Regions from separate parts of the Bacillus sp. CZDM1 genome, predicted to be linked through region 2. Evidence: riboswitches for the same ligand, from Rfam matches in the RefSeq annotation. Region 2 holds a riboswitch; each other region holds the start of a gene.

Region 1 (7,639 bases), on a different contig from region 2:
ATATTTCCTTTTGTGAGCAAGTAAGAATAGGTAACGACCATGAAGATATCAATCAACATGAAGGCGATACATATTTGGACATTGTTTCGGAAGAGCTTGAAGATGTAATGCCCATTGTGCAACCAGAAAACCAGCAACAAAAAGCTCTTGATCAAGACATAGCGAATAATTCAACCATGAAAAATCCCTTAAAGAAGAATCAACAAGATGTGAAAGATATTATCGGGTTTTGGGATGATAATGGATTTGGTTTTACCAACGTTAATGCGAAACAGCAGTTGTTATCTTGGCTGGATGATTCTAGCTTTATACAGCCGAAAGAAATGATTTTAAAAGCGATGAATATTGCCTGTGCCAATAACAAGCGAAGGCTGAGCTATGTGATTGGGATTCTGAAAAACTGGGAAAATGGATCGTTACTGACGATTGAAGAAGTTGATTCTTACCATGAGAACCAAGAGCCAGTACTTAAGCATAGGCAAACAACACAACCGTTATCTGCAGGAAGAGCGATACCAGTGGGATTTGTACTTGACCTTACGGCAGGTGAAGAGTGATGAGTATAGCAGAAAAGGCTTTTTTAGGAAGCTTGCTGAAGGCGGAATACTTGCTTAAGGATACCGTAATCCATCCTGAACAACTGGGAAGTACACGGCATAAAGAAATCATGCGAAGAATGCTGGAGTTAACCCAGGAAGGAAAGAAAATTGATTTAATCACATTCACCACTTTACCCAATCTCGATACATTAGGTGGAATGTCTTATCTTTCGGAGTTGCTATCGTTTGCAGAGTTGGAGAAATTTGACGGTGTGGAGAAGATCATTCTTGATCTGTGGAAGGAGCGGGAAAAGAGAAATATCTTAAATGTGGCAGCCATAAATGATTGGGAGATTGCTAAGGTTATTGGCGAATTGGATAAAATTAACCAAGCAAAGATGGATGATCACACGTCCTTACAGCAGGCGTTATCAGATATCTATGAGGCACCATGGGAGGATCAACTAACACTGAGAAGTGCAACACCGGGCATTAAAAAGCTCGACGAAGTGACGGGAGGATTTCAGGATGGGGAAGTGACAATCTTAGCAGCAAGACCATCGATGGGGAAAACCGATGTCATGCTTCATTTTGCAAAAATGTCGGGCTGGGCGGGTTATTTGCCGCTCGTATTCTCCCTGGAAATGCCTGAAAAGCTGATCACTTCTCGTTTAATTGCTTCCACAGGGGGATTTAACCGTGGAAAAATGCGGGATCCAAAAAGAAGCTGAATGAAAATCAAAAGAATCAATGGTCGGATGTGATTGGAGATCTCACTGAAACGCATATGCAAATTTTTGATGGCACTGGACAAACGATAGCGGAAATGAGAGCGAAAACGAGAAAAATGATGAATAAATTTCCACACAAGAAACCAATTCTATTTATCGATTATCTAACTCTGATCCATTCTGGACAATTTTACGGAGGGAACACCCATTTACAAGTAACGGAAATATCCAAATCTCTTAAAGCGATGGCAAAGGATTTTAATTGCCCCGTTATTTGTTTAGCGCAGCTTAACCGATCGGTGGAATCAAGAATGGATAAACGGCCGATGATGTCTGATATTAGGGAATCGGGCAGTGTGGAACAGGATGCTGATGTCATATTGTTCCTGTATCGTGAATCGTATTATGAAAAGGAAACCCAGAATTATTCCTTAGAAATCATTGTTTCGAAAAACCGGAATGGCCCGGTAGCTGCCATCGCTGTGAATTACAACGAGCATACAGGAAGTATTGAGAACCAAAAGGAATAGAGTCATTCCCTTGTAAACTTTCATTAGCCAAAAAAATTGATTACTGAGGTGTCCCCGCATGCTTGTAAAAGATGCTTACTTTGATAGTTTATGTTTTGAAGAATCTGCATTAGCCCATTACATCCATCATTTACACGGAGAGGAGAAAATTTCATTGGATGATGATATGTCCAAGATAGACCTAGAACAGGCCGATCATCAGACAGTAAGGGAAATGATTCAAAACAATGTATTAGGTATTCGTAAAATTCGCAGCTACTCACTGAAGATGAACCAGAAGGATTTTGTTTTTATCTTTGCAGCCAGCCTGCAAGAGGCCATCCAGTTCTATACCAAAACATTTCATCAAACCCCATTGAACTGTCACGAATATTCACTAGATTTTCAGCTTTCTAGAGGGAAAGATGTGATTTCGTTTCGGGATATGAGGAACGAATTTAATAGCTTTCCTGCTATTGCGGGGTGTTTTGAGAAGTATTGATGATAAAGAAAGGGTAGCGATTATGATGCTTATAAGGTTTAAAGGGGCTCCATTAATAACCCCAGTTCCGTTATCAATTTATGTGGTTTTCTTCCTGTGGCAAACACTTAAACACCCACAACCTTTGTGGGTGTTTTCTACCATTCATTCAGAGTAAATAGTTAAGAGTTGAAGTAGGGAGTGCTTGCTTCGTTTTCTTTATCTATTTCTCTCCTTGATGGTTTATAGTTTTTGATAGCATCACGTAAACTAAGCATTAATTCAATCGATAGAAGAATGATAACTACCCACACACCCGCCTTTAGGATTGTATTAATAACAAAAGAACCAGCAAATAAATAGGTATGGATAACCGATGTAAAAGTATAGAACATTGCAAAGGTAAAAACTCTACTCCACTGTGACACATCATAAATTATGATCGCACCTCTAAACCCATAATGTCGAATCCGTTTAAAAAGCCTATAGAGCTCTATAGCCTCAACCGCAATGAATATAACAAGAGAGGCCCTCCATATCCATCTTATCATATCAATGCTAATGATGCCGGTGACCAAACAGGCAATCCCAGAAATGGATATAGCCCCATGTAGAATACAGTTTGTATTGTTCCAATCCATTTCAATCGACCAAGAAGTTTTTAGGTATCTTGATAAAATAAAGAAAACACAAACCAGATAAAAACAAAATCCGATGATTAGTAAAAATAGGTTAAAGATATCCGGTAAATCTTTAAAAACGGTGTTAAGTAAAAGGACAATCGATTGTGTGCTTACCGTAGTTAGCAGAAGAATGCCATGGACATTCTGATAGGATTTTGTCCGAGAAATTTCTATCAACGTTTTTACACTAATCCAAATATAAATAATCCACAGGATAATATTTATAAAAGCAATAATCACAGAAATGAATCCCCAATGGGAAAATTGTTTATAAAATAAAATGCCACTTATGGAAGTGCCTGCAACCCAAGTACCAATCCCAAAGCGATTGATCACATTGGCATAATGAATGCTCTTAAATTTTCCATCCAAACTAGCTATGAAAAAAGAGAAAATAAAGGCAGACCATAGGGAAAGGTTAATGATGGATAGAATTTTTCCAAAAATGTGTTGGAAGAAATGGATACCAAAGTAGTTTAATAGAACTCCTTGCGTAACAATCCCAATTGCCATAACCACCGCCATGGTTGAAGTTCGAATATATATTTTTTTAAAAGTGAAAAATAAACTTATACAAACTATGAAGCAGATCAAGATCAATAAATAAATCACATTTATCACCATTATGTTTTAGATATTTTATAAGTATATCATCAATGAATCTTGAGGTCTGCAGAAAATGGATGGTGCCTGTACAACTTAACCTAGTTATTCGCAGCTAACCCCAGATATTAGCCAACAAGTTTTAGCCCAATGGTTGCACCTAATATTAATGCAATACATGCGATCCTTCTCCAATCTTTAGATTCTCCGTAAATCATGATTCCTAAAAGTGCACCACCAGCTGAGCCAATTCCTGTCCATATTGCATAAGCTGTCCCCATAGGCAGTGTTTTCATTGCGTAGGCAAGAAAAAGAAAACTAGCTCCAAATCCGAGAATTAATAGTAATAAGGATTGCCAATTACGACTATTATTCAATTTATTTATGGTAACCACACCAAATGCTTCACATAATCCTGCTAAGATTAATGATATCCATGCCATTAGAACTCAGCTCCTTCTTGAGAATTATCTTTTGTTAGTAACTTCAATCCAAGAACACCGGCTAGTAAAAGTATAATCAACATCATTTTTTCCGCCTTGATGGGTTCTCCGAAGAATATGATTTCAGAGATGACCGTTCCTGCTGTCCCCAATCCTACAAAAACTGCATATACCGTACCGACCGGAAGTTTTCGTCCAGCCATTATGATTAAATAGAAACTCACAATAATCGAGATCACAGTTCCTGTCCACGTCCAAAAGCCATTTGCGTGTTTGAGACCTATCACCCAAAACACTTCAAAAAACGCCCCAATAAACACTTTAATCCAGTTTGTATTCATTACCTACTACCTCCAATAATCATCTATTTAAAACAAAAAAAGCCTAAGAGATCACTGTTAAACAGTATCTCCCAGGCTTTTATCCTTCCGTGACACAGCGTTGGCTGTGAGTTTTCTCTCGGTCCAGACCAACACAGTGGCTGCGGAACCCTAGAAAACATTTACGTATACAATTACCATAAATTATATCCATATTTAAAATTTATTCAATAGTAAAATATGTATAAAAGAGACTATAGGCAATGAAGGTGAATATTTAATTCAATATAATTTAAATAGTTCCCCACACACTATTAGCAATGCTAATAACATGTTTTATCTTATTCCATTGATCTTCTTCTGTTAAAAGATTTCCTTCTTCTGTACTAGCAAAGCCACATTGCGGACTTAATGCTAAGTTTTCTAAAGGAATAGACTGGCTAGCTTCGTTGATCCTGGCTTTAATGGCGTCAGGATTTTCAAGTTCTGGAAATTTAGATGTAAATAATCCCAGAACAACAGTTAAATTAGGACGTTTAAAACTTTTTAATGGTTCAAAATCACCGGAACGCTGATCATCGTATTCTAAGAATAGTCCATCAACATTTAACTCAGCAAAAATTGCATCAGAAATCTGATCATAACCTCCGCTTGTAATGTAGGTGGATTTAAAGTTTCCACGGCAAATATGCATGGTTATTAACAAATCATCTGGCTTGTCCGCAATCACGTCATTGATACATGCTACTCTTCTTTTGATGATATCTTGTACGTCCATGCCTTCTTTTTCAACCACTGTTGTAATCCGATCTTCTGAGACAAAATCAATCCAAGACGTATCATCTAATTGCAAGTACCGACAGCCTGCATCATAGAATGCTTGAATGGCCTTCCTGTATGCAGCGACTGTATCGTCATAAAACTGCTCTTTATTGTCGTTGTAATATTCATCACCTTGAATTCTAGTGAATAGCATATTCGGGCTAGGAATTGAGAACTTCGCTACTTGGCTTCCATCCCCATATTTTTCAACCACTTCATTTAAAAATTGAAAGTGTTCAATCATAAAATGGTTATCGAAGTCGACCTTACTAACCACTTTAATCGCATTATTTCTTGTTTTGGCACCTTTGAAGGCACTAACATATTGGCTTTCAAAGAATTCTACGCCTTTTAGACCGGCTAAAAAATCCAAGTGCCACCATGAACGTCTAAACTCGCCATCCGTGATGGATTTAAGACCTGCTTCTACTTGTTTTTCTACTAGTTTTTCAATTTCTTTGTCCTCTACTACCTTTAGGGCTGCTCTATCAATTTCCCCGTTTACGAAAGCCTTTCTTGCTGCTTTAATAGGTTCGGTTCTCAAAAAACTCCCTACATGATCGGCTTTAAACGGAGCTTTCACTAGTGTTTTTGTCATCTATTATTACCCTCTTTCTAAATAATAAAAAACCCTCTTCTTAAAAATAAGAAGAGGGGGAAGCCATAACTAATCTCTTCTTATCTTCAAGCATTTTCTACTGGAATTGGCACAGTACTTTTGATAAGTCTGCTGCCGAGGCTTCATAGGGCCAGTCCCTCCGCCTCTCTTGATAAGAGTATTCTTGCCTATTTAATTACCTGTAAAATTACACGTGTTCAGCCAATCTGTCAACAAATAAATATTAAGATATCTCTTTTTGTTATAAATACGAATTATATACTTTATTTTTAAAAAAATGTTCGTGTTTTACTGAAAATATTTGCTTGTCATCGATGAAAGTTTAAGATATTATAATCAAAAGACAAACGATAGGGGTTGTGTTAGATGTTTGGTATCCAGACGAAAAAGGTAATGTTACTTGGATCAGGTGAACTTGGAAAAGAGACGATTATTGAGGCTCAGCGTCTTGGACTGGAAACCATTGCGGTTGACCGTTATGAAAATGCTCCGGCGATGCAGGTTGCTCATCGTTCTTATGTGGTGGACATGCTTGATGGAGAAGCACTTCGTAGAGTAATAGAAAGAGAGGAACCAGATTTGGTGGTTCCTGAAATCGAGGCGATTGCGACAGAAACACTAGTGGAACTTGAAAAAGAAGGTTTCCGTATCGTACCGACAGCGAATGCCGTGAACTTAACGATGGATAGGGAAGGAATCCGCCGTTTGGCTAGCGAAGAATTAGGGCTTCCAACAGCCAAGTACGCCTTTGCAGATACACTTTATGAACTAAGAAATGCTGTACTTAAAATGGGGACACCGTGTGTGATTAAACCGCTCATGAGTTCCTCTGGAAAAGGGCAAACAGTCTGCCATTCAATAGAGGATGTAGAATGCTCATGGAATGAGGCGATTGCTGGAGGAAGAGGTAAAAAAGCCCGAATGATTGTAGAGGAATTTATCCATTTCGATTCTGAAATCACTTTATTAACTGTCCGCTCCGCTTCCGGAACAACCTTTTGTGCTCCTATTGGACACGTGCAAAAGGATGGGGACTACATTGAATCTTGGCAGCCGCATGACATGTCAAAGGAACAAATTCTTGAGGCGCAGGCAATTGCAAAAAAAATCACAGATGCACTCGGCGGATACGGAGTTTTTGGAGTGGAATTATTCCTTTCTTCAAATGGAGTTTATTTTAGTGAAGTGTCACCACGACCACATGACACGGGGATGGTTACCATGGTTACGCAAGACCTATCTGAGTTTGCTTTACATGTAAGGGCGATTTTAGGTTATCCGATTCCGGATGTTCAGCTATTGAAACCAGGTGCAAGTTATACGATTAAGGCTACAAAAGAAAGTAAGACCTACCAACTATCTGGAATCGCTGAAAGCTTATCCGTCCCTCATACACAGGTTAGGGTATTTGGAAAACCTGAAACAAAAGTGGGACGACGAATAGGTGTTGTGTTAAGCAACGGGGAATCTGTGGATCAGGCTAGAGAACGAGCGGAATTAGCAGCTTCTAAAATGATTGTCACGTTTGATGAATAAATCATTGGATCATCCGCAACAAGACAATACAATTTGAAAGAGGGATGGATGAATGCATACAAAAAATCGTTGGCTAATCGCTCTATCGGCGGTTGGCATACATATTTCGATTGGTTCGGTTTACGCTTGGAGTGTTTTCACTAAACCACTTCAACAAGAAATGGGCTGGGGATTAAAGCAAATTTCCTTCACGTTTAGCTTGGCCATTCTATTCTTAGGTCTATCTGCAGCATTCTTAGGCCATTTTGTAGAAAAGTATGGTCCGAGAGCAGCTGGAACGCTAAGTGCTTTGTTTTTTGGAGTTGGAGTTGCAGGGGCAGGTTTTGCTATTCAATTAGAATCATTGCTATTAC
Region 2 (7,639 bases):
TTCTACCTCGCCTAAGGGCTGTCTCTCCATAACTGCACCATCCATAATTTTCGAATCATCCCTATAGTTTCATATAACAGATACTAAATTATGTATAATAAATGGATTGATTTCATAAGTTTTGTAAAAAGGAAGAGTAGTTTAAATTAGCCACAAAAACACTATTTCAGATATAATGAAGTGGTTTTTCTAATACTGACTTTAAGGAGTTTGCTATGTCCTACTTAAAAAAAATAACCCCGGAATATGATCCGTGGGAAGCATATAATGATATAAAGCAATACGGTAAGTCCGAGCTTACCAATATTGAATTCACGACAACAACCTTATGTAATATGCGCTGTGAGCATTGTGCAGTAGGGTACACCCTTCAAACAAAAGACCCGGATGCGCTTCCACTTGATCTACTTTTGAATAGGTTGGATGAAATTCAAACACTAAATGCGATAAGTATTACTGGCGGAGAACCAATGCTTTCTCTTTCCTCTATCAAAAATTATGTGGTGCCTTTATTAAAATATGCTCATGAACGCGGAGTTCGGACGCAAATAAATTCCAATTTAACACTTGAGCTAGCACGCTATGAGTTAATTATTCCATATTTGGATGTTTTACATATTTCACATAATTGGGGAACAGTTGATGATTTTGTTGAAGGCGGCTTTGCAAGAATGGAGCGCAAGCCTGATTACAAACAACGTGAAAAGTATTTTCAGAGAATGATAGAAAATAGCCGGGAGCTTGTGAAGGCTGGAGTGATGGTTTCCGCAGAAACCATGCTTAACAAGCGTACACTGCCGTATTTGGAAAAGATCCATCGCCAGATTGTAGATGAAATGGACTGCCAGAGGCATGAGGTTCACCCAATGTATCCAAGTGATTTTGCTAGCAATCTTGAAACGTTAACACTTAATGAAATTAGGGAAGCTATTCACCATTTACTAGATATTCGTGATGAAAAAGTATGGATGCTTTTTGGGACTCTCCCTTTTTACGCATGCAGCCATAAACCAGAGGATTTAGAGCTATTAAATAGACTCTATCAAAGTAAAAATGTAACAGTAAGAAATGATCCTGATGGAAGGTCACGCCTTAATGTTAACATTTTTAATGGAGATATTATCGTTACTGATTTTGGTGATACTCCGCCGCTTGGAAATATCAAAACCACCAACCTGTTAGAAGCTTATCAAATCTGGCAGAGCTCCAGTATAGCGAAGGAATTGAGTTGCCATTGTCCAGCAGCTTCATGTCTTGGTCCTAACATTTTGGTGAAAAATAGCTATTATCAGGATATCGATTTTTCAAACCAACAGGCGAATATTGGAAAATAGTTTAGAAAGCGGGAATCCACACATTCCTGCTTTTTTCTTTTTCCAATCTTTAACTTGTAAAAAGTTTCCCGTATACTTAAATTATTATGCTGCTAGGGGGACGGGGAATGAGGATATTAGTTGTTGGCGCAGGAGCAATTGGTGGCTATTTTGGCGGGCGTTTACTCGAAAAGGGAGAAAATGTCACTTTTTTAGTGAGAGAAAGAAGAAAAAAACAGTTAGATACGGCTGGACTCGTGGTCGAAAGTGTTCATGGAAATGTAACTCAGACAGTTAAAGCGATTACAGCTAGTGAATCTGCAGGTCCTTTTGATTTAATTCTATTATCCACCAAAGCATATCATTTGGAGGGGGCAATAGAGAGTATCCATCCGTATGTAGGCGAGGATACAATGATTTTGCCTTTGTTGAACGGAATTTCGCATTTTACTAGATTGGAAGAAGAGTTTGGTAAAGATAAAATTATTGGCGGTCTATGCTTCCTTGAATCTACGCTTGATGTAACAGGAAAGGTAATTCAATCGAGCCCAAGACACGATTTAGTGTTTGGAGAACGGAGTGGTAAAAAATCAGACCGGATTTTGAAAATTGAAGAAGCCTTTAGAGGAACAAACACTGGCTTCCGTTTGAGCGACAATATAAATCATGAGATATGGAAAAAATATTTATTCATATCTGCTCTTTCAGGGATAACGACTTTAATGAGAGCGCCAATAGGTCCAATTCGTGAAACGGAAATTGGTGAATCCATTATTATTCAGTTATTAAGAGAACTAATTGCGATAATGAAAAGAATAGATGCACCGCTTGCCGATGATATCGAAACAATTCAAATGAATCAAATAAATGCTTTAGCCTATCCTATGAAGTCGTCCATGCAACGGGATATGGAAAAGTTACTTCCTGTTGAAGCAGATCATTTGCAGGGGTATTTACTAGATATTGCGCGCCGGGAAGAAATCTCTGTTCCGCTCCTAGCGGCCATTTATACAAATTTAAAGGTTTATGAAAAGTCTTTAAAATAGTAAAAGACCCAGATTGGGTCTTTTGCTATTTTTATGGTTATGCATGTTTAAACGGTATGCTTAACAAGCTTCGGGTGGCGGTGCATAGAGATAAACAAGATGATTCCGCTAAGTATCAATAATGCGCTAGTACTAATAAACACAGCAGAAAATCCTAAATACCCAGAAATGCATCCACCTAACATCGGACCAATGATATTTCCAAGGAACCGTAAGCTAGTATTATAGCCTAGAACTTCACCCTGCATGGCTATCGGTGCCTCTTGCCGAATATAGGCTATACGAACCGGGATGATTCCTCCTATTGCTATTCCTAGCGCAAATCGGACAATAACCAATTGCCAGAACTCAGTGACTGCAGCGCCAGGAAGGTAAATGATTCCTGAGACAAAAAGCAGGATGACTAGAATTTTTATATAACCGTGCTTATCCGCAATCTTCCCCCAATTTCTTGACATCAGCAGATTTCCTAATCCAGCTGCCGAGAAGGCGATTCCAGAATAAAAAGCGATATTTGCGTGACCATGCAGTTCACTGACAAATAATGATAGAATCGGCTGTATGCTAAAGTGGGCAATTTGTACGAGTGCTGAGATAAGTAAAACCGTTAACAATACGGGATTCCTAACAATATGTGCTAAAACTTCTTTACTGGAATAATGTGATTTTGTTCCTTTTTTCGTTTCAATCACATACTCCTTAGTGGCAAAAACTAGTAAGCCGGAAACAATAATCGCAATGGAAGTCCATTTAAAGGTCAAGGAGTAACCTAGTGAATCCGCTAAAACCCCGCCAAGCATCGGACCAAGGAGCGAACCTGTGATACTGCCTGTTTGTAATGTTCCAAGTACACGACCAGCTATTTCCTTCGGTGTTTGTGTAGAAATAAATGCTTGTGACATTGGAATAAATCCTGTGAAAAATCCCGTCAAAAACCTTAGGAGGAAAAGCTGCCAAACGGATTGGACATAGCCCATAAGGAAAATCGAGCATCCCATTCCAATTCCACAAATAATAAGGATTTTTTTCCTTCCAAAACGATCCCCAATTTTCCCCCAAATCGGTGAGAAGATAAAAGCAGATACAAATGTTACGGCAAAGGTTATTCCTGACCAATGCTGAACATATTTCGCTGAAAAGTTTCCAAATGTCTCTATGTATAACGAAATAAACGGTAGAACCATCGTCATACTTCCAGCAACAAAGAAGTTGGCAAACCACATGATTAAGATATTTCGTTTTGCCATCTCCAGCTTAGTCATGCTAGTTCACCTCTCTCGGCAAGATATTTCGTTTTCCTAAATACAATAATACCGAACTTTCAAAAAAATGAAAGTTATATACCTAGCAATTAGCTTCTGGCATTAGATTCGATATTATGTGCATGTAGTGAAAGTAGAGGATAAATTTAAAATATTTAGAAAACACTATTGACAAATTGTTAATAGGAGATTAAATTTAGTTTAATACTTTAATCAAGTAAAATAATACGTTCTCTTATCAAGAGTGGCAGAGGGACTGGCCCGATGACGCCCAGCAACCGTTCCGTTTGGAATTGGTGCTAAATCCTGCAAAACAAGTAATTGTTTTGAAAGATAAGAGAGGAGTAATCCTTCTTTTTGTGATGAAACCTCTCTTTTCTTGGAGAGGTTTTTTGTTATTACTCTCCTAGGAGCAACGTTGGCAGGGACGGAAGTACATAATTAAAAAGGGGAGATTTCAACATGAGGAAGAATTTTTTAAAGAGCACATTTGTATCAGCGATTGCAGCAACACTTTTACTGACAGGCTGTGGTGCTGGAGGAGAATCAAAGCAAACGAGTGGAAATACACCAATTGAAGGAGTTCCAGAACGTTTTGCAAAAGGGGAACAGCCAAAAATTAAGGTAATCCGAAAAATTGGCGGGGACGATCATACTGCCCAATTCTTAGCTGGTGCGAAACAAGAGGGCGAAGCGATAGGATTCACAGTGGATGTTTTTACCGCAAATGGAGATACAGCTAAATTTCATGACGCAATTAACCAAGCGTTAAGCCAAGATTATGATGGATATATCATATCCCATGGTGATGATGATGCGACTTTAAATGATGTGAAAAAAATTGTTGATGCTGGAAAGAGCATTGTTGCCTTTGACTCGAATCCAAACCTAACAACTGTTGATGGTGTTACTCTTACATCACAGGATGATGAGGCATTGGCGACATTAGCACTTGAACAATTAGTCAAAAAAACAGGTGGAGAAGCGAATATTGCCTATCTTTGGGTAGATGGATTTCCGCCAATGGTTCGAAGAAATAAGGTTTATCAGGATGTCTTGGAAAAGAACCCAGGAATCAATGAAGTTGAGCGTTTTGGTGTTGCTTCTGCCGATACAAGTGTACAAACACAGAATGCAGTTGCTGCTATGTTGAATAAATACCCTAAAGGGGAATTGGATGCAATTTTTGCTACTTGGGATGCGTTTGCGATTGGGGCAGCACGTGCATTAAAGGAAGCGGGAAGAGAAGAAGTTAAACTTTATGGGATTGATGTTTCTAATGCTGACTTGCAGGAAATTCAAAGAGAAGGCAGTGCTTGGAAGTATACAGCTGCCGTTGATCCAAAACTCATCGGAGCAGTTAATATGCGAATATTAGCGAAGAAACTAGCAGGTGAAGAGACGCCTCAAACCTTTAATCTCGAAGCATCATTGATCTCACAAGAAGACCTTCAAAAATCAAAAGAACCTGTCAACATGGTGAATCTTGCTGATATTATTCCAGGATGGGGCCAATCTACCGCATTTGAAGAAGACTGGATGAACACGTTGAAAGAACATTATAAGAAATAATAAATGATATCTTACGTCTTTTCGATTGAAAAGGCGTTTTTTTATTGATAAAGATTATTCTTTTGATTAAACTTAGGAAATCATAGGAAGAAAGAATAGTTGTGGTGAAATTTTTTATGGAAAACGAGAAAACACATACATACGAAATAATCGAGATTTGTTTGCTTGCTGGAAAGATCATGCTCCAATCCGGTGGTGAAACCTATCGGGTAGAAGATACGATGATGCGGATTGCAGCAGCGTTTGGGATTGAAAATTCTCATAGCTATGTAACGCCTACTGGAATCATCTTTTCAGCTGAAGGTGCGGAGCCAACGAAAACTAAGTTAATCCGTATTTCAACACGTTCTACTGATTTAAAAAAGGTTGCAATGGTGAATAGCATTTCTCGAAGGATAACGAGTGGCGAAATCAAATTAGATGATGCACTTATTCATTTAAAAGAGTTGGATGCATTAGATGTAACCTTCCCCTTTATGTTTCAGGTAGCTGCTGCCTCGATAGCCAGCGGCTGTTTTATGATTATGTTTATGGGGGAATGGGTAGACTTTATCCCGGCGATGTTAACTGGCGGGGCAGGTTATTGCGGTTTTTTATATTTTCATCGTTTTATACCAGTAAAGTTTTTCTCTGAGTTTTTAGCCTCGTTTATTATTGGGTTACTGGCGGTAATCTTTGTGAAAACAGGATTGGGTCAGCAGTTAGATAAAATAATTATTGGCTCGGTAATGACACTAGTACCAGGACTCCTAGTGACCAATGCAGTGAGGGATTTAATGGCTGGTCATTTAGTATCAGGCTTGTCAAAAGGTGCGGAAGCACTTCTAACTGCCTTTGCTATCGGCTCAGGTATTGCCGTCGTTTTATCATTCTTGTAAATGGAGGCACGTTGTGGATATATTAGGACAACTAATTACAAGCTTTATAGCCACTGCAGCATTTGGAGTTATTTTTAATGCACCTAAGGAAACTTTAGTAAAATGCGGATTTGTTGGAATGGGCGGCTGGATTATCTATTATTTAGCGGAAAAGTATACAGGAGATTCTGTTTTAGCCACACTTGGAGCGACTCTATTTGTGGGAATCGTTAGTCAGGAATTAGCCAAGTTTTATAAAACACCTGTTATAATTTTTAGTGTTGCTGGAATTATTCCCTTAGTTCCCGGTGGTTTGGCATACGATACTATGAGGAATTTTGTGGAGGACGATTACTTTCAAGCAATAGCGTTAGGTGCAAAAGTAACGTTACTTTCAGGCTCCATCGCATTTGGTCTTGTTTTTTCAGAGGTTATTAATCAAGTAATTCGAAAGATTAGATTAAAAAAGGTATTTAAAAATCTAAAGGTACGTTAAAATTGGACGAAGGCAGAGGAATGAGTTCCTCTGCCTTCTATTGCTTTGATCCTAATGGGATCACTATTGTAACTTGTGAATGGTTGTATCCAATTAGCAGCCATCGCAAGGTAAAAATTTATATATAATAAATGGTATTAAAAGACCAATTTGCCGCGGTTACTCTTCCACCTGATGGTTTTATACCTAAACGATGTAAGCCCTACCTCTCTTACATCCTTACGGCTCCGAAGCCGATCCAGCGTGAATAAGTTTTACTTTTAAAACATAAGCAGAATGCCAGAAAAAATTCTTACATTGCGTAATTTCGTTTATTACAAGTTACATTTTTGTTAAGCACAATTACTAATATTATATTAAATTTAGGAAGAAGTCAAATATAAAATAGTTTTTGTGTGAATATTGATCTTTGTAAAAAAAGGAAAAGGGGAAAATTAGTAGAAATATTAATTAATGGTTTGGAAAAAGAAAGGAGGGTGAAAGATGATTTTTTTTCGAAAGTTGTTCCTTACGGCATCTCGTTATCGGTATCGCACGGTAATCCTTACTGCCATACTCTTTATTATCGTTAATGCAGAAATTATTCGATTCCTAGAACCTAAGACGTTTGAAAATAATTTACATGCGGTGTGGTGGATCCTTACTACAATTACGACTGTAGGTTATGGGGATGTATATCCAACTACGGAGGCGGGAAGAACCTGGGCGATGATTGTCGTTTATACATTAGGTATTGGACTTTTTGGAACGGTAATAGGGGTGATTGTAGACGGTATCTCCCAATATAAAAAGCGAAAGGAGGAGGGGAAGTTGTCATATAAAGGTGAAAATCATTTTGTCATTATCGGCTGGAGTGCTAAAAGTAAAAGCACGATTAAGGAACTATTATTATGTGATGAGAAAACAGATATCGTATTGATAGATGAATTTGAAAAATCTCCTTATGAACATGAACGGTTTCACTATATTCAGGGGAGTCCAACAGATGTAGAGACTTTGAAGAAGGCGAAAATTGAAAATTCACAAGCTGTATTGCTGTTTGCGGCGGAAGGGATAGCAAATCCTGATTTAGTAGACGGCAAGACTCTTTTAA
Region 3 (7,639 bases), on a different contig from region 2:
TTTCTCTTAATTCCTGTGTGCTGATTTCCTCTAATAAATCCGTTACCTCAACACCCAGCCCCTCAGCAATGTATACGAGGCTTTCCATAGAAGGCTTCGCTTTATTGTTTTCGATGAGACTGAGCATACCTTTCGTAAGCCCCTCACCTGCGAGTGCTTCTAGTGTCAGCTTTTTCTGCTTTCTAATTTTTCGTATTCGGTCTCCGAGCATCGACTGAACATCCTCCTACTTGTGAATAGTTTAATTATATTAAACATACCCACAAATGGGAAGCTGTAGCCAAAACGGGCTTAGATTTTGTTTAATTAAATTAAACTTTTTCTTGATTTGGTAAAAACTTCATGTTATGCTTTGTTTAATTAAATTAAACTTCTACAAAAATTCTAAGGAATGAGGAGATAGTGTGAATAATAGCACCATGTTGAAAAAAGCCACTTACCATCTTTGGACTTTTACCATAAGCAAACTGATTGCCTCTTTTGGTTCACAGGTATATTCATTTGCCATTAGTTTTTATATTTTGCAAGCCACAGGATCGGCGAAAAGTTTTGCACTAAACTTGATTTGCAATGTATTACCTCGTACCATCGCTGCACCATTTGCAGGTTATATCATCGATAAATATCCACGTAAAAGGATCGCGATTATCTCACAAATTGCAACTACCTTGGCTATCGGGGGATTGTTAGTCGTCAGTGTCACCTCTGGATTATCTTTAACAGCAATTTATATCACTACCTGCATCCTGTCCCTTACATCCATGTTTTCCAGCGTAGCATTCACCTCCTCCATAACAGGGCTTGTGGACGAAGCAAGAATTCAAAAAGCAATGTCTTTAAATCAAATGTCTGTATCCTTTGCGGCTATTGCCTCTCCAGCAGTCGGAGGACTTTTGTATGGAATCATTTCCATGCCGCTATTCCTGATTTTCTATATGGCCGCTTCTACCATCGCGATTGTTCTCGATGCCACGATGAATTTCACTTTGTTCGCTGCCCAAAAAGCTGAACCTGTGGAAAAGTCGAAAGAATCCATGTGGCAAGGAATGAAGGCGGGTGTATCTTATTTAAAATTACAGCCGATGTTGATGACCATTATCTGGATAGCCTTATTAGTTAATTTCCTTTTCAGCGCCTACCAGGTTGGATATTCCTTCATTCTTATTGAAAAATTAAAAATGCTTTCCCAGCATTTTGGTTTTACAGAAGGCGCCTTTGCCGTTGGCATGCTGCTGTTATCGATTTATCTCTCCATCCGGAAAGAGATAAGATTTCCGTTGCTGGTTTCAAAAAGGGGTATTCTTATCATGGGGGGCATCATGGGAAGTGCCACTTTCCCTTTACTCTTCACCATGTCTTACAACATCATGTTTGGCTACTACATTCTTCTTCAATTTGTTTTAGGCGTGTGCATTGTTTTCGTCAATACACCAACACAAGTAATGATGCAAAAACAAATTGCAGATGAATTTAAGGGACGTGTATTTTCCCTTATTGAAACAGTTGCCATGGCCTTATCACCATTAGGAATGGTGCTATATGGGTTTTTGTATGATATCTTCCCTGCACAATGGGTTCTGCTCCTGTCTTCTGGATTATGTGTGAGTGTAGTCCTTACTCTTTTAAGACCGACCGTCATAAGAAAGGTTCATCCGGAGATTGCAGTGAAAAATACAGTGAAGGAAAGTGCGGAAGCATTTTAATAAAGTGTAAATGTTCAATGTCAAAGGTACTGCTCCTTCCGTCCATAGGCGAGGATTATATTACCAAAAAGATAGTTACATGGGACTGATTTATTATTCTGGTAAATAAATAACTCCTTATTTGAATACGAATGTATTAACCCTAGAAAGGAGTGAGAATACCATGAGTGTGTTGGATCGCAGTCCTTTTTTATACTTCTTATGTATCCTGGCTGGTTTCGCTTTACTAAGAGTACCGCTAACAGGATTTTTTGCACCGCTTAGTCCATTAGTTATCCTTATCGGTGTCCTGGCTATCCTTTTATTCTCTCTTGTACTAATCATCCATGGGGTCCTTCATTTGGCTGGTAAAAGAAGGTAATTCTAAAAATAAGCAACATGAAAGAGAGCGAATTCATACGCTCTCTTTTCTCTTTATTTGAAGTCTGCGATAAAAAAAATATTATTTTTTCAAAATGCCTATCTATAGCATTTGAAAGCGTTTGTAAGATAACTGATTAAATATTATTTTAAAAATAGTATTTGACTTTTGAATTTTCCTACAGTAAATTAATTAACAAGTTCAAAAAATGAATAAAGTAAAAATACTTCTTATCAAGAGAGGTTGAGGGACTGGCCCTATGACACCTCGGCAGCGGAATTCTGATTCTGTGCCAAATCCAGCAAGTACGACTTGATAGATAAGAAGAGGACCTATGATTTTTTCAATTCGCCCTCTTCTTTTTCAAGAAGAGGTTTTTTATTTTTAACTGAATAATATTTCTTATCCAGAGAGGTTGAGGGACTGGCCCTATGACACCTCGGCAGCGGAACCAAATTGGTGACTGTGCCAAATCCAGCAGGCGGAAAATGCTTGAGAGATAAGAAGAGCTTCCTATGCATTGCATTGGCCAATCCTCTTCTTGTTTCTAGAAGAGGATTTTTTATTTATTTGATAAAGGAGCGATACACCATGATCGAATTTCAGAATCTTAAGAAGGTTTATGAGAGTGGCGGGCAGCAGGTTGCCGCGTTGAACGGAATTGATTTGAAGATTAATAAGGGAGAGATATTTGGAGTGATTGGCTTTAGTGGTGCTGGGAAAAGCTCACTTATCCGCTGTGTGAACTTACTAGAGCGTCCGACCTCTGGCAGTGTGATTGTTGATGGTCATAACCTCACTTCTATGTCTGTCAAAGAGGTCCGAGAGATTAAGAAAAATATTGGGATGGTTTTTCAGCACTTTAATCTATTAAACTCAAAAACAGTATTTGCAAACGTGGCAATGCCTCTGACACTTGCCAAAGTTCCTAAGGATGCGATTAAGAAGCGCGTTATGGAATTACTAGAATTTGTCGGGTTAGCAGACAAGGCGGACTATTATCCTGATCAGCTTTCCGGGGGACAAAAACAGCGTGTCGGAATCGCCAGAGCATTGGCAACACAGCCTTCCATTCTACTTTGCGATGAGGCAACATCTGCTCTCGATCCACAGACAACCAGCTCGATTTTGCAGCTGTTGAAAAAAATCAATAACGAATACAACATTACGATTCTAATTATCACCCACGAGATGGCGGTAATTAGAGAGATATGTGACCGGGTGGCCGTTATCGAAGCAGGGAAAATTATTGAAGAAGGCACAGTGTTTGATGTCTTTTCAGCACCCAAAACACAGACTGCCAAAAATTTTGTCAGCACAGTCATGAATGACCAGCTGCCTGATTCTATTAAAGAAATCATTCAAAAGCATGATGGAATGCAGCGGATTTTCCGAATTAATTTTGTCGGCAGCACCGCGGGTCAGCCATTATTGTCACAACTAGCCAAACAGTTTGATATTCATATCAATGTCTTGTTCGGCAATATTACCGAGCTTCAAGGAACTCCTTTTGGAAACCTCATTGTTGAGTTCCAGGGGTCTGATAAAGAAGTCATCCGAGCGTTAACCTATATCAACCAGAAGAAAATCAGCATAAAGGAAGTGACCGCACATGCTAGTTAATTCAGAGCAAATCATAGAAGCCTTAATTGAAACCATTCAAATGGTCGCTTTCTCTCTCTTGTTCTCAACCATCCTTGGTCTGCCGCTGGGAATCTTGTTAGTCGTAACTAGGAAAGGCCATCTGCTTCAGAATTTACCGTTCTTTACCGTCTTGAATGGGATCATTAACATTTTTCGTTCCGTCCCGTTCATTATTTTATTAGTGGCGATGATTCCCGTTACAAGATTAATAGTCGGTACATCGATTGGAACGGCGGCGGCAGTTGTTCCTCTGGTATTCTATTGCGGTCCCTATATTGCCAGATTAATAGAAAATTCATTGCTAGAAGTGGATCCAGGTGTCATTGAAGCAGCAGAGGCAATGGGTGCAACCCCTGGGCAAATTATTTTTAAATTTCTTATTCCAGAAGCACTAAGTTCACTTGTTTTAGCCTTAACGATAGCCACTATCGGATTAGTTGGTGCATCGGCAATGGCTGGGGCTGTCGGAGGCGGCGGGATTGGAGATTTAGCCATTACCTATGGCTACCAGCGTTTTGATACAGTCACAATGATGATTACAGTAGCAATTCTGATTGTAATGGTTCAAGGCCTGCAGTCATTTGGAAATATAGCAGCAAAGAAAATCAGACGAAGATAAACTAGGGGGAAATTAACGATGAAAAAACTTTTACTATCCATCATTATTATTACTTTGGCGATTATTAGCGCAGCCTGTGCTGAAAAAACATCAGAGGGTAAAGAATCAACTACCGTTAAGCTTGGTGTCAGCGGAACTGATACACGTATTTGGGATTTTGTAGCGAAAAAGGCTAAAAAAGAGGGAATCAATATCGAAATCGTTTCATTCTCTGATTACGTCGCTCCCAACACAGCTCTTGCAGAAGGCGAAATTGATGTGAATGCATTCCAAACGGTTGCCTATTTTGACGTATTTATTAAGGAACACAATTTAGACCTAGTGCCAATCGCGACAACGGTCCTTGCCCCAATGGGAATTTACTCTGAAAAATACAAAGATGTCAAAGACATTCCAGATGGTGCGAAAATTGCCCTTCCAAACGACGCATCCAATCAAGGACGTGCCTTATTACTTCTGCAAGAAGCTGGACTTATTGAATTACCAGAAGACTTCGATCCAAATGGTGATCTTACGCAAATAAAAGAAAACCCTAAAAACATTGATTTTGTTGCTGTTGTACCAGCACAAACACCAAGAGCACTTCCAGACGTTGCCGCTTCAGTTATCAATAACGGGATTGCTGGTGATGCAGGTCTTAGCCCATTAGAAGATGCGATTTTTGTTGAAAGTGAAACAGCTACCCCATACCTTAATATTATTGCGGTCCAAGCAAAAGACAAAGACAACAAGACATATAAGAGATTAGCAGAACTTTATCAGTCCGAAGATACAGCTAAGTTTATTGAAAAAGAGTATAAAGGTAACATGATTCCAACATTCGTTCCGTTAAGTAACATTGGCTGGTAATAATTCAAAGAGGTTTTTGCTCACAGCAAAAACCTCTTTACATAAGGAGGAAGAAAAATATGACAACAAAAACGTTAGCTTCATTAAAAGAAACAATCCTTGAAAATGTAGAAGGCAATAAGGAGCTTTACCTTTCAACAAGCCATAAAATTCATGAAAACCCTGAAATCGGCAATGAGGAATTTTTTGCTTCTGAACTACTGACAGATATTCTTTTAAAAGAAGGATTTGAGGTTGAAAAGGCTGTTGCCGGACATGAAACATCCTTTGTAGCTCGTAAAAAGTCAGAAAAACCTGGTCCCTCCATTGCATTCCTAGCAGAATATGATGCCCTTCCAGGCCTAGGGCATGCTTGCGGACATAATATTATTGGTACTACTAGCGTCGCTGCAGCGATTGCCTTGAGCAAGGTTTTAGCAGAAACAGGCGGAGAAGCAGTTGTTTTCGGTACCCCTGCAGAAGAAGGCGGGCCAAACGGCAGTGCAAAGGGAAGCTTTGTTAAACATGGACTAGTGAACGGGATTGACGCCGCACTTATGATTCACCCAAGTGGCGAGACTCGCATAACCAGCACCTCTCTTGCTGTTGATCCACTAGACTTTGAATTTATTGGAAAGCCAGCACATGCCGCCGCTTCCCCGCACGAGGGAATTAATGCATTAGATGCGGTGATTCAGCTGTTTAATGGCATCAACGCGTTAAGACAGCAGCTTAAAGACGATGTGCGCATTCACGGAATCATCACCCATGGCGGAGATGCACCAAACATTATCCCTGAATATGCAAAAGCCAGATTTTACATTCGTGCTGCTACAAGAGCCGGTTTGAACGAAGTTACTAAGCGGGTAAAAGCAGTGGCAGAAGGCGCTGCATTAGCCACAGGAGCAACCTTAAAGGTCATCGCCTTTCAAAATGAAGTCGATAATCTTCTATTAAATAGACATTATGATGCCGTGTTCAAGGAAGTCGTTGAAGAACTAGGTGAAACCATTGCAGAAGGGGACAGACCCGGTATCGGTTCAACGGATGCAGGAAACATCAGTCAAGTTGTCCCAACCATTCACCCGTATATTAAAATTGGATCAGCGGACCTTGTTGCCCATACTGTACCTTTTAGGGAAGCCGCTGCTTCCTCTAGAGGCGACCAAGCACTAATAACAGGTGCAAAAGCATTGGCACTAACCGCATTAAAACTAATCACAGATGAAGACACATTAGCTCAAATTAAAGCAGAGTTCAAAGAAAGAAAAGCGGCAGAATCAAAATAAAAAGACGCCCAGTGACTAAAATTGTCGCTGGGCGCTTTTGTTTTAAGTCCTTACCACCTGTTACTCTTTTACCGCTCCACCTAAAATACCAGAGATAAAATGCTTTTGCAGCAATAGGAAAAAGATCATAATGGGGACCGTAGATAAGGTAGTTCCCAGCATTAACTGTCCATAATCAATCCGCGCCATTCCGATTAAACTGGATAATGCAACAGGAAGGGTGAACATTTCTTGTGAATTTAACGTAATTAGCGGCCAAAGTAAGCTATTCCATTGGGACATAAATAGAAATATAGCTACCGCAGCCATTGCAGGTCTTGTTACAGGCAAAATAACCGTGAAAAATATTTTTAATTCCCCTGCCCCATCTACTCGGGAAGCCTCAATAATCGAGTCTGGAACCGACTTCATATTCTGCCTCATTAAATAGATCGCAAAAGGTGAAGCCAAGGTTGGCAAAATGATCGCTTGATACGTATTTAACCAATTAAAGGTTACCATCATTTCAAACAGTGGAATCAACGTCACCTGAGAAGGAATCATTAATGTGCATAAAATAATGAAAAAAAACAAGTTCTTTCCCTTAAAATTAAACTTTGCAAATGCGTATCCAGCCATTGAACTAATAAGTGTACTAACCAATGTATAAACGAGAGCAATAAATAATGAATTCCAAAAGATTTTGGCAAACCCTAATGACTCATTAAGCGACTGAAAGTTCTTTGCCAAGTAATCACCTGGAAGAAGTTTAGGCGGTAAATGAAAAATCTCTCCTGATGGCAGGGTCGAGCCGACAAGCATCCAATAAAATGGGGCAATCGAAAGAAGAACACCTGCTATTAATAAACCATAAAGCCCTATTTTCGTAGATAGTTTCTTAGAATGTATCATTATTCATCACCTACTAATTTCATCTGAACCCATGATATGATTGCCGTGATGATTACGAGAACATAGGCAATCGCTGAGGCATATCCAAAATCAAAAAATTTAAAGCCTGCTTCATATAAATAAAGTGTAATCGTCATCGTGGCATTATTTGGTCCGCCTTGAGTCAAAATGAACGGCTCGTCAAACAGCTGAAGGGTGCCAATGGTTGACATGACAACTGTAAAAATAAATACAGGTTTTAATTGAGGAATGGTAATCATAAAAAATTGCTTTACTTTACTTGCTCCATCAATACTTGCAGCTT
Region 4 (7,639 bases), on a different contig from region 2:
CTAAAAAAACCTTGCCAACCATTGATCAACCATCCTTTCTTATCGACTCATATTAGAGAATGTTCTTTTCTTGAAGGTAGCCAAAGATTTGATTAACTGCCTCTTCGACTGTTAAAAGATCTGAGCGAACCGTAATTTCTGGGTTTTCCGGTGCTTCATATGGGGAATCAATCCCAGTAAAGTCCTTTATTTCTCCACGGCGAGCCTTAGCATATAGCTGCTTTGGATCACGTTTTTCACATTCTTCAATTGGACAGTCAACAAACACTTCAATAAACTCTCCTTCTTGGAAAATGGATCTGACCTGATCGCGATCGGAACGGAATGGAGAAATAAATGCTGTTGTTACAACTGCACCGCTGTCTACAAACAAGTTTGCTACTTCGCCAATTCTTCTGATATTCTCTGTCCGGTCAAGGTCGGAAAAACCGAGATCCTTGTTTAATCCATGGCGGATATTATCACCATCTAGAACATATTCATTAATCCCCTGCCGGTACAAAGCGCTTGAAACGGCGTTTGCAATCGTCGATTTACCCGAACCAGAAAGTCCTGTAAACCACAGGACACAGCTTCCATGGCCATTTTGAACATGACGGTCGGATTTGGTAACTGCACTAGCGTGCCATGTAATATTGGTTGCTTTAGTCATTATTTTCTCCTCCTTAAACCGTCGTTTCTTCTTTCATGCCTTCTATTAACACTTCAACAACCTCTTTACGGCTGAATGTGGATGGTGGAAGCTGACCAGCACGAAGCAATTCTCTTACTTTTGTTCCAGATAGAATGACTCGGTCTTCATTGCTATGCGGGCAAGTTTTGTCAGAAGCCATTCCTTCACATTTTGTGCAATAGAAGCTATGTTCAAAGAATAATGGCTTAATGCCAAGCTCCCCATCAGGGAATTCATTAAAAATTAATTGGGCATCGTAGGTACCATAATAATTACCAACACCTGCATGGTCACGGCCGACAATAAAATGCGTGCAGCCAAAGTTCTTACGGGCAATCGCATGGAAAATTGCTTCCCTCGGGCCTGCATATCTCATTGCCGCTGGGTGGACACCTAGCTGTACACGTTCTCGTGGGTAATAATTTTCCAGAAGGACACGATAGCTTTTTAGGCGAACATCAGCTGGGATGTCATCAGACTTTGTTTCACCAACAAGCGGATTCACGAAAAGTCCATCAACGGTTTCAAGTGCAGCTTTTTGAATATACTCATGGGCACGGTGAATTGGGTTTCTTGTTTGGAAGCCTACCACCGTTTTCCAGCCTTTTTCTTCAAACAATGCACGTGTTTCCTTTGGCTCAAACCATACATCACTAAAGACACCTTTTTCTGGTTTTTTAACAAGAGTTACGTCACCAGCTACATAAACAGGTCCTCTTTCATAAAGTCGCTTAACTCCTGGATGCGCCGTTTCAAGGGTTTTATATACCTCAACTGCTTCCCTGTCTAAGTTCGGCTCATACCATTCTGATACGATAATTACCCCGTATACCTCTTTGTTAAAAACAAGCTTGATTTTCTCCCCTTCTTCAAGTGTTGCGGCTGTTTCATAGGAAACAGGGAGTGTAACGGGAATGGACCAGATGGTGTTATCTGCAAGACGCATATTCTCCACTACGTTTTCATAATCAGCTTTCCCAAGGAAACCCGTTAGCGGACTAAATAACCCAACACCGATTAACTCAAGGTCACTTAGGGCAATGGCGTCAATTTCAAGTTCTTTTACAATGGATGTTACATCATAATTTGGATCAAATGCTTGGATTAGTTTACCTCCATGAGGTGCTGGTAAAAATGACAATAGAATCAAACCTTTCTACATTTAAGTTAAGTTTTATTATTAAACTCTTCAAAAAAAGAGATTAAATCAGTGAAACTATCAAGCTACTTTTCTACAGCTTCTGTTACGGGTTGATTCGATTTTTTCATTAGTGACAAAACACCGAATACGGAGATTAAGACACCTGCCATCGCAACAATTGGATAGAAGTTATGCTCTATCAGCATTTGGATAAGTGTGTAAGAAAGCACCATAGATAATACAGGTGATACGATCCACACAGTAAGCAGCTGAACCACTATACCCTTTTTTAGAACTGACTTGCCATGTTTGGCAAAGCCAATACCGATAATCGAAGATGTCGTGATTTGTGTCAGTGGCACAGGTATGCCGAAGACAGAGGCTGCCGTAACGATCGCTGCTCCTGTCCCAGAAATGACACAACCCTCTTCCAGCCGAAGCGTGGTAATTTTCTTTCCATTCGTTTCGAGAACACGATGGCCTAACAGAATCGCACCAGCTGCAACAAAAAGCCCGCCCCAGAAAATACCGTCACTTGTAGACATGATGGCAGCACCGACTAGCGGTCCTACAGCATTAGCGACATTGTTCATTCCCGCCGAAAAGGCTTCAAATAATCCCATACAAACGACAAGAACTGAAAGATACGGAACGGCTTTTGGCGCTTCCATCCAGCGTTTTAGCATCCTGTTTTTTAATAGCTTAGTAGAAAAGATGGCGATTATAAATGCTGCAACAGGCGTTAGCAGCCAAAAGACCATAATCCATGCCAAACTGCCGACAAATACTGATTGATAGACAATTCCGGCCCCAACGACGGATCCTACTGCTACCTCACTTGTTGAAAGTGGAATCCCGAAAATATTTGCTAAAAATAACGCTAGCGCAGCAGATGCTAAAACAATAAGAGCAATGGGTACGGTAAAGGTACTACTCGGAACAATCCCGCTTCCAATCGTTTTCACCACTTCCCCGCCGCCAAGCCAGGCACCAAGAAAAACGGTAATACCGCATAAAAACAATGCCAGCCTTTTATTAACTACACCTGCTCCGTAGGAAATCCCCATCGAAGCTGCTGCACCACTAGCACCAATATTGAATGCAAAAAATAATCCTATGATAACCGCAATAATTGTGAGCAAACTATAAGCCCCCTTTTAGGATGTGTGCAAGCCACACTCCGTCTTGCCGCTTCCCGTCCAGCGTCCTGCACGTGAATCACCGTCTGCCGAAACAGGCTGTGTACAAGGAAAACAGCCGATACTAGGGTAATTTTGATCGTGCAAGGTATTGTAAGGGAGATCTTTTTCCTTGATATAGGACCAAACTTCATCCCAAGTCCAGTAAATCAGCGGACAGATTTTAATGTTTTGAAACTTTTCATCTTTATTTAGGAATTCTGTGTTTGCTCTTGTCGGTGATTGTTCTCTGCGAAGTCCTGAAATCCACGCTTGTTTTGCCGTTAGTGTCTCCCTTAATGGAATCACTTTACGTATATTACAGCATTGGTTAGGCTCCCTCTTCCATAGCGCTGATCCATATTGTTCACGTTGTTCATCTAAGGTTAGCTTTGGAAGTTTCCGCTCAATTTTCAATGAAGGAAACCGTTGTTCCATTTTATTAATAACCTCATAGGTTTCCGGAAAGTGTAATCCTGTATCCAAGAAAACGATATGCGCATCTGGCTTCACCTGCTGGATGAGGTCGATTAATACGATCGCCTCTGCACCAAAGCTGGATGCATAGACAATTTGTTCTTCTGGATATGAGCTGTAAGCCCACTCCAGTACCGATTTTGCTCCCTTCGTTTTATTCTCGGTTGGGAAAGAACCTGATATTTGACTCCAATTTTCATACGTAACTGGTGTAGTCATGTCTATAAACCTCCTTTGTCCATCAAAAAGCCTTCCCAAAAAGGAAAGGCATCTCACGTTTGTTTAACGCCTTATCTTCCAAAATGAAGTTCATTTTGCTGGAATTAGCACCTTACACAGCAGGTTGCCGGGCTTCATCGGACCAGTCCCTCAGCCTCTCTTGATAAGTATTTGGTAATTGTTGAAATTAATCCTACCATACCAATAGGATTTGTGTAAATAAAAAAATATAAAATTTAGAAAAATTATTTTTCACACTTTTACTACATCAAAAAACAAAAAAAACGTCCTGGACTCATGTACCCCCAGAACGGTTTATTTGCTACTACTTTAAGCCATGGTTGCATAGCTTTCTTTATTCACTTTTGCTCCTATTAAATTTATTTTTTCACGGAAGGTGACGACTTCTCCAACAACGATCATGGCAGGATTTTCAATTTCTTCTTTTTCAACTATGTCTACAATAGAACTCAACGTTCCTGTTACGGTACGCTGTGCACTTGTTGTCCCTTGCTGTATGATCGCAACAGGGGTCTCCGCTTTTTTACCATGCTTCATTAATTCCTCGCAAATATATGGGAGATTTGTCATTCCCATGTAGATTGCCAGAGTATCTACAGCTGTTGCTAGACCCTTCCAATTTATGTCGTCAGGTTTCCCCTTTGGCTTGTGACCCGTTACAATAGCAAAAGAGCTTCCTAATTCACGATGAGTGATCGGAATTCCAGCATAAGCAGGAGCGGCTACTCCTGCTGTTATCCCGGGAACTACTTCGACTGGCAGACACTGTTCAACCAAAGCTTCTACTTCCTCAGCTCCGCGTCCAAATACGAAAGGATCTCCACCTTTTAATCGAACAACATTTTTCCCCTGTTTTGTGTATTTGACTAGAAGATGATTAATGGTTTCTTGCTGAAGTGTATGGTAATTCGGTTTTTTCCCACAATAAATGAGATGGCAATCTCGTTTTGCTTCCACTAAAAGCTCTGGATTAACCAGCCGGTCATAAAGAATCACGTCTGCTTTCTGAATACATCGTAACGCCTTAACTGTTATTAAATCAGGGTCACCAGGACCTGCTCCAACGATATATGCCTTTCCCATAATCATCCCTCCTTCTTATCGCTGTGTACTCGGTATCACCGCCTTTGTTTGTGGCAGTTCTAGAATATTTTGCGATTCTGTCTTTTTATGAGTGTAATAGAGCGCCATTCCTGTAAAAAGAACACCGCTGACTAAATTGCCAATTAATACGGGGATTTGATTCCATACCCACCAATCTGTAATTGTGACATCCGCACCCAGTATCATGCCAGCTGGAATGACAAACATATTCACCACTGCGTGCTCAAAGCCCTGGGCAAAAAAGATTAAGATTGGAAGCCACATTGCTGCAATTTTCCCCATGACAGACTTCGTGGTCATAGCCATTACCGCACCAAGAGTAACCATCCAATTACAGAGCATCGCTTTTACAAATACGACCAGTAAGCCTTCAGAACCAAGACTTTTGTATCCTAACGTTTTGGCTTCGGCCACTGCGAGGATTTTTGCTGCAACAGCATGATTGGTAACTTGGCCAAACTGTGTGACTGCAATGATATATAGAATGGCATACATAACTGCTCCTAGAACATGCCCAATAATGACCCAAAACCAATTTTTCATCATTTGTGCAGCTGTAGCTTTTTTCGCCATCACCGCAACAGGAATTAGTGCGAAACTACCAGTAACTAATTCCAACCCAAGTAGAATGATAATGACAAAAGCAGCTGGAAAAAGTAATGCTCCGACAATTCCTAATCCTGTTTGGACCTCTGCAGTAAAAGCTAATGTCGTGCCAAATCCGAGCAATGCTCCACCTAGAGCTCCGCGGATTAGTAAATCCTTCACTGGTAATTTTGCCTTACCTTCACCTGCCTGAATCATACTTTCCACAACTTGATTTGGACTCACAATTGACAAGGTATCACTCCCCATATTCAGATTCGTTCACTATGAATCTCTTATCAATCCCTTATTAAGATATAGACTTGATCCCCTTTGAGTTCAACTGGATAGGACTGAACGCAGCCTACATCTGGCGCCTGGACTTTGCCGTCCTTTACGCTGATTTTCCAATCGTGCATCGGGCAAAATACATATTCACCGCTTAGTATCCCTTCGGCAAGGACGCCGCCTTTATGGGGACAGCGGTTCTCAATGGCTCGGATTTCCCCATTTTCCAATTTAAAAACAGCAATTTCCTTACTTCCGATGGTGACTGTTTTCCCTAACTTTTGCGGTAAGTCTGCAACTTCCCCGATGAACACGCTGCGTAATGTTTTTTCCATTATCCCCAACTCCCCCAATCGTCATATTTTTACAGTCTGATATAAGTCTCTTATGAGATTTTTATTGTGAATCGCTTCTTTCCATGGATCTTGAACCACAGACAAAGCCTCACCAATTCGATTATTGTATTCCTTCACCAGTAACTCATCGGATAGGACTTCTCTAATATGCTCTAACCCTAAGCGGTCCACCCAAGCGGAAGTTCTTTCTAAATATTTAGCACTTTCACGATAATATTGGAGGAAGGCCCCAATCATTTCTACCAACTCATCTCCTGTTTTGAACTTGAACAACAGATCCCCTTCGCGTAAATGAGTCCCTCCATTGCCGCCAACATACATTTCCCATGCACCTTCTACACCGACAACACCTACATCTTTAATTCCGCTTTCTGCACAGTTACGGGGACAGGCTGACACAGCCATTTTCACTTTATGAGGAGTGTTTAAGCCTTCAAATTTCCTTTCTAGTCTGATTCCCATCCCAATTGAATCCTGGGTGCCAAACCGGCAATAATTTTCCCCTACACAGGTTTTTACTGTGCGAAGTCCTTTAGAGTAAGCTGACCCCGATGGCATATCGAGTTCTTTCCAAATCTTAGGCAGGTCCTCTTTATTCACTCCTAGCAAATCGATTCGCTGACCACCGGTGACCTTAATCATGCCAACCTTATATTTATCCGCCACATCGGCAATTTTTCGTAAGTCCCCGGAGGTTGTAACGCCGCCATACATTCTTGGAACAACGGAATAGGTCCCATCCTTTTGGATATTCGCATGCATTCTTTCATTGACATATCTAGCTTCTTTTTCGTCTTGGTAATGCAGCGGATCAATCATTCCTAAATAATAATTAAGAGCTGGTTTACATTTCGAACAGCCATCTGTTTTCCACTCCAGCACGTTCATTACCTCGCGAATATGTGTCAGCCCTTTTTCACGAATTTCCGCCAAGACCTCATCTCTTGAGAATGTCGTACAGCCACAGATTGCTTCCTTTTGGTCTGCCTGATATTGATCACCAAGTGTACAAGCAAGTAAATCAGAAACAAGTGTCTTACAGCCTCCACATGAACGGGATGCGTTCGTACAGCCTTTTACCTGGTCTACTGTCGTTAATCCATTTGCTTTTATGGCCTCTACAATTGTTCCTTTCGTAACACCATTACAGCCGCAAATGAGCTCTTCATCTGACATACTGGCAGCCACATTTACTTCAGATTCAACTCTTTGTTCAGATTCTAAATATTCCTCAATAGCCGCGCCATTTTTGATAAAATTAAACAACTTGTTACCATCCTTCGTATCACCAAACAAGACAGCCCCGGCAATTTTCCCGTTTTCAATTAAGACCTTTTTATAAACACCGTGCCAATCGTCGTAGGTTTTATATACTTTTGTACTTTCATCCTCATTGATTTTCCCTGCTGAGAAAACATCTACACCGGAAACTTTTAATTGAGTGGACAGGACTGACCCTTGGTAGCCTTCATCCTGTATCCCACAGATTCTTTTTGCTAACACTTGTCCTTGTTGATATAACGGTGCCACTAATCCATAGGCAATCCCGCGGTGCTCGGCACATTCCCCAACAGCAAACACATTCGGGACTTCTGTT

Evidence for each region. A riboswitch is a leader RNA that binds a small molecule or an ion and turns the genes downstream of it on or off. The one in region 2 is predicted to bind S-adenosylmethionine.
Region 1: linked by a shared signal. The riboswitch ahead of ACY3XC_RS05200 (5-methyltetrahydropteroyltriglutamate--homocysteine S-methyltransferase) and the one ahead of ACY3XC_RS19865 (sugar ABC transporter substrate-binding protein) in region 2 are both predicted to bind S-adenosylmethionine.
Region 3: linked by a shared signal. The riboswitch ahead of ACY3XC_RS17040 (methionine ABC transporter ATP-binding protein) and the one ahead of ACY3XC_RS19865 (sugar ABC transporter substrate-binding protein) in region 2 are both predicted to bind S-adenosylmethionine.
Region 4: linked by a shared signal. The riboswitch ahead of ACY3XC_RS11260 (phosphoadenylyl-sulfate reductase) and the one ahead of ACY3XC_RS19865 (sugar ABC transporter substrate-binding protein) in region 2 are both predicted to bind S-adenosylmethionine.

The regions. Positions count from the first base shown of each region.
Region 1 covers NZ_JBUESO010000002.1:126,787-134,425, forward strand. Annotated here, with positions in the region: gene ACY3XC_RS05165 (DnaD domain protein) at 1-557, shown strand, start outside; gene ACY3XC_RS05170 (DnaB-like helicase C-terminal domain-containing protein) at 557-1,270, shown strand; gene ACY3XC_RS05175 (DnaB-like helicase C-terminal domain-containing protein) at 1,300-1,800, shown strand; gene ACY3XC_RS05180 (hypothetical protein) at 1,859-2,281, shown strand; gene ACY3XC_RS05185 (TDT family transporter) at 2,443-3,456, opposite strand; gene ACY3XC_RS05190 (DMT family transporter) at 3,675-3,989, opposite strand; gene ACY3XC_RS05195 (DMT family transporter) at 3,989-4,330, opposite strand; guanidine-I (ykkC/yxkD leader) riboswitch at 4,397-4,495, opposite strand; gene ACY3XC_RS05200 (5-methyltetrahydropteroyltriglutamate--homocysteine S-methyltransferase) at 4,602-5,729, opposite strand; SAM riboswitch class I at 5,807-5,908, opposite strand; gene purT (phosphoribosylglycinamide formyltransferase 2) at 6,117-7,286, shown strand; gene ACY3XC_RS05210 (L-lactate MFS transporter) at 7,339-7,639, shown strand, end outside.
Region 2 covers NZ_JBUESO010000009.1:66,047-73,685, forward strand. Annotated here, with positions in the region: gene ACY3XC_RS19845 (formate/nitrite transporter family protein) at 1-30, opposite strand, end outside; gene yfkAB (radical SAM/CxCxxxxC motif protein YfkAB) at 216-1,334, shown strand; gene ACY3XC_RS19855 (ketopantoate reductase family protein) at 1,442-2,359, shown strand; gene ACY3XC_RS19860 (MFS transporter) at 2,407-3,621, opposite strand; SAM riboswitch class I at 3,854-3,961, shown strand; gene ACY3XC_RS19865 (sugar ABC transporter substrate-binding protein) at 4,084-5,193, shown strand; gene ACY3XC_RS19870 (threonine/serine exporter family protein) at 5,310-6,071, shown strand; gene ACY3XC_RS19875 (threonine/serine exporter family protein) at 6,085-6,546, shown strand; gene ACY3XC_RS19880 (ion channel) at 7,030-7,639, shown strand, end outside.
Region 3 covers NZ_JBUESO010000007.1:77,344-84,982, forward strand. Annotated here, with positions in the region: gene ACY3XC_RS17025 (helix-turn-helix domain-containing protein) at 1-211, opposite strand, end outside; gene ACY3XC_RS17030 (MFS transporter) at 405-1,703, shown strand; gene ACY3XC_RS17035 (hypothetical protein) at 1,867-2,064, shown strand; SAM riboswitch class I at 2,292-2,390, shown strand; SAM riboswitch class I at 2,464-2,570, shown strand; gene ACY3XC_RS17040 (methionine ABC transporter ATP-binding protein) at 2,656-3,687, shown strand; gene ACY3XC_RS17045 (methionine ABC transporter permease) at 3,677-4,327, shown strand; gene ACY3XC_RS17050 (MetQ/NlpA family ABC transporter substrate-binding protein) at 4,346-5,176, shown strand; gene ACY3XC_RS17055 (M20 family metallopeptidase) at 5,236-6,444, shown strand; gene ACY3XC_RS17060 (carbohydrate ABC transporter permease) at 6,505-7,335, opposite strand; gene ACY3XC_RS17065 (carbohydrate ABC transporter permease) at 7,335-7,639, opposite strand, start outside.
Region 4 covers NZ_JBUESO010000004.1:210,365-218,003, forward strand. Annotated here, with positions in the region: gene cobA (uroporphyrinogen-III C-methyltransferase) at 1-22, opposite strand, end outside; gene cysC (adenylyl-sulfate kinase) at 53-652, opposite strand; gene sat (sulfate adenylyltransferase) at 666-1,814, opposite strand; gene ACY3XC_RS11255 (anion permease) at 1,898-2,956, opposite strand; gene ACY3XC_RS11260 (phosphoadenylyl-sulfate reductase) at 2,972-3,688, opposite strand; SAM riboswitch class I at 3,757-3,858, opposite strand; gene cobA (uroporphyrinogen-III C-methyltransferase) at 4,019-4,792, opposite strand; gene ACY3XC_RS11270 (formate/nitrite transporter family protein) at 4,808-5,644, opposite strand; gene nirD (nitrite reductase small subunit NirD) at 5,698-6,024, opposite strand; gene nirB (nitrite reductase large subunit NirB) at 6,043-7,639, opposite strand, start outside.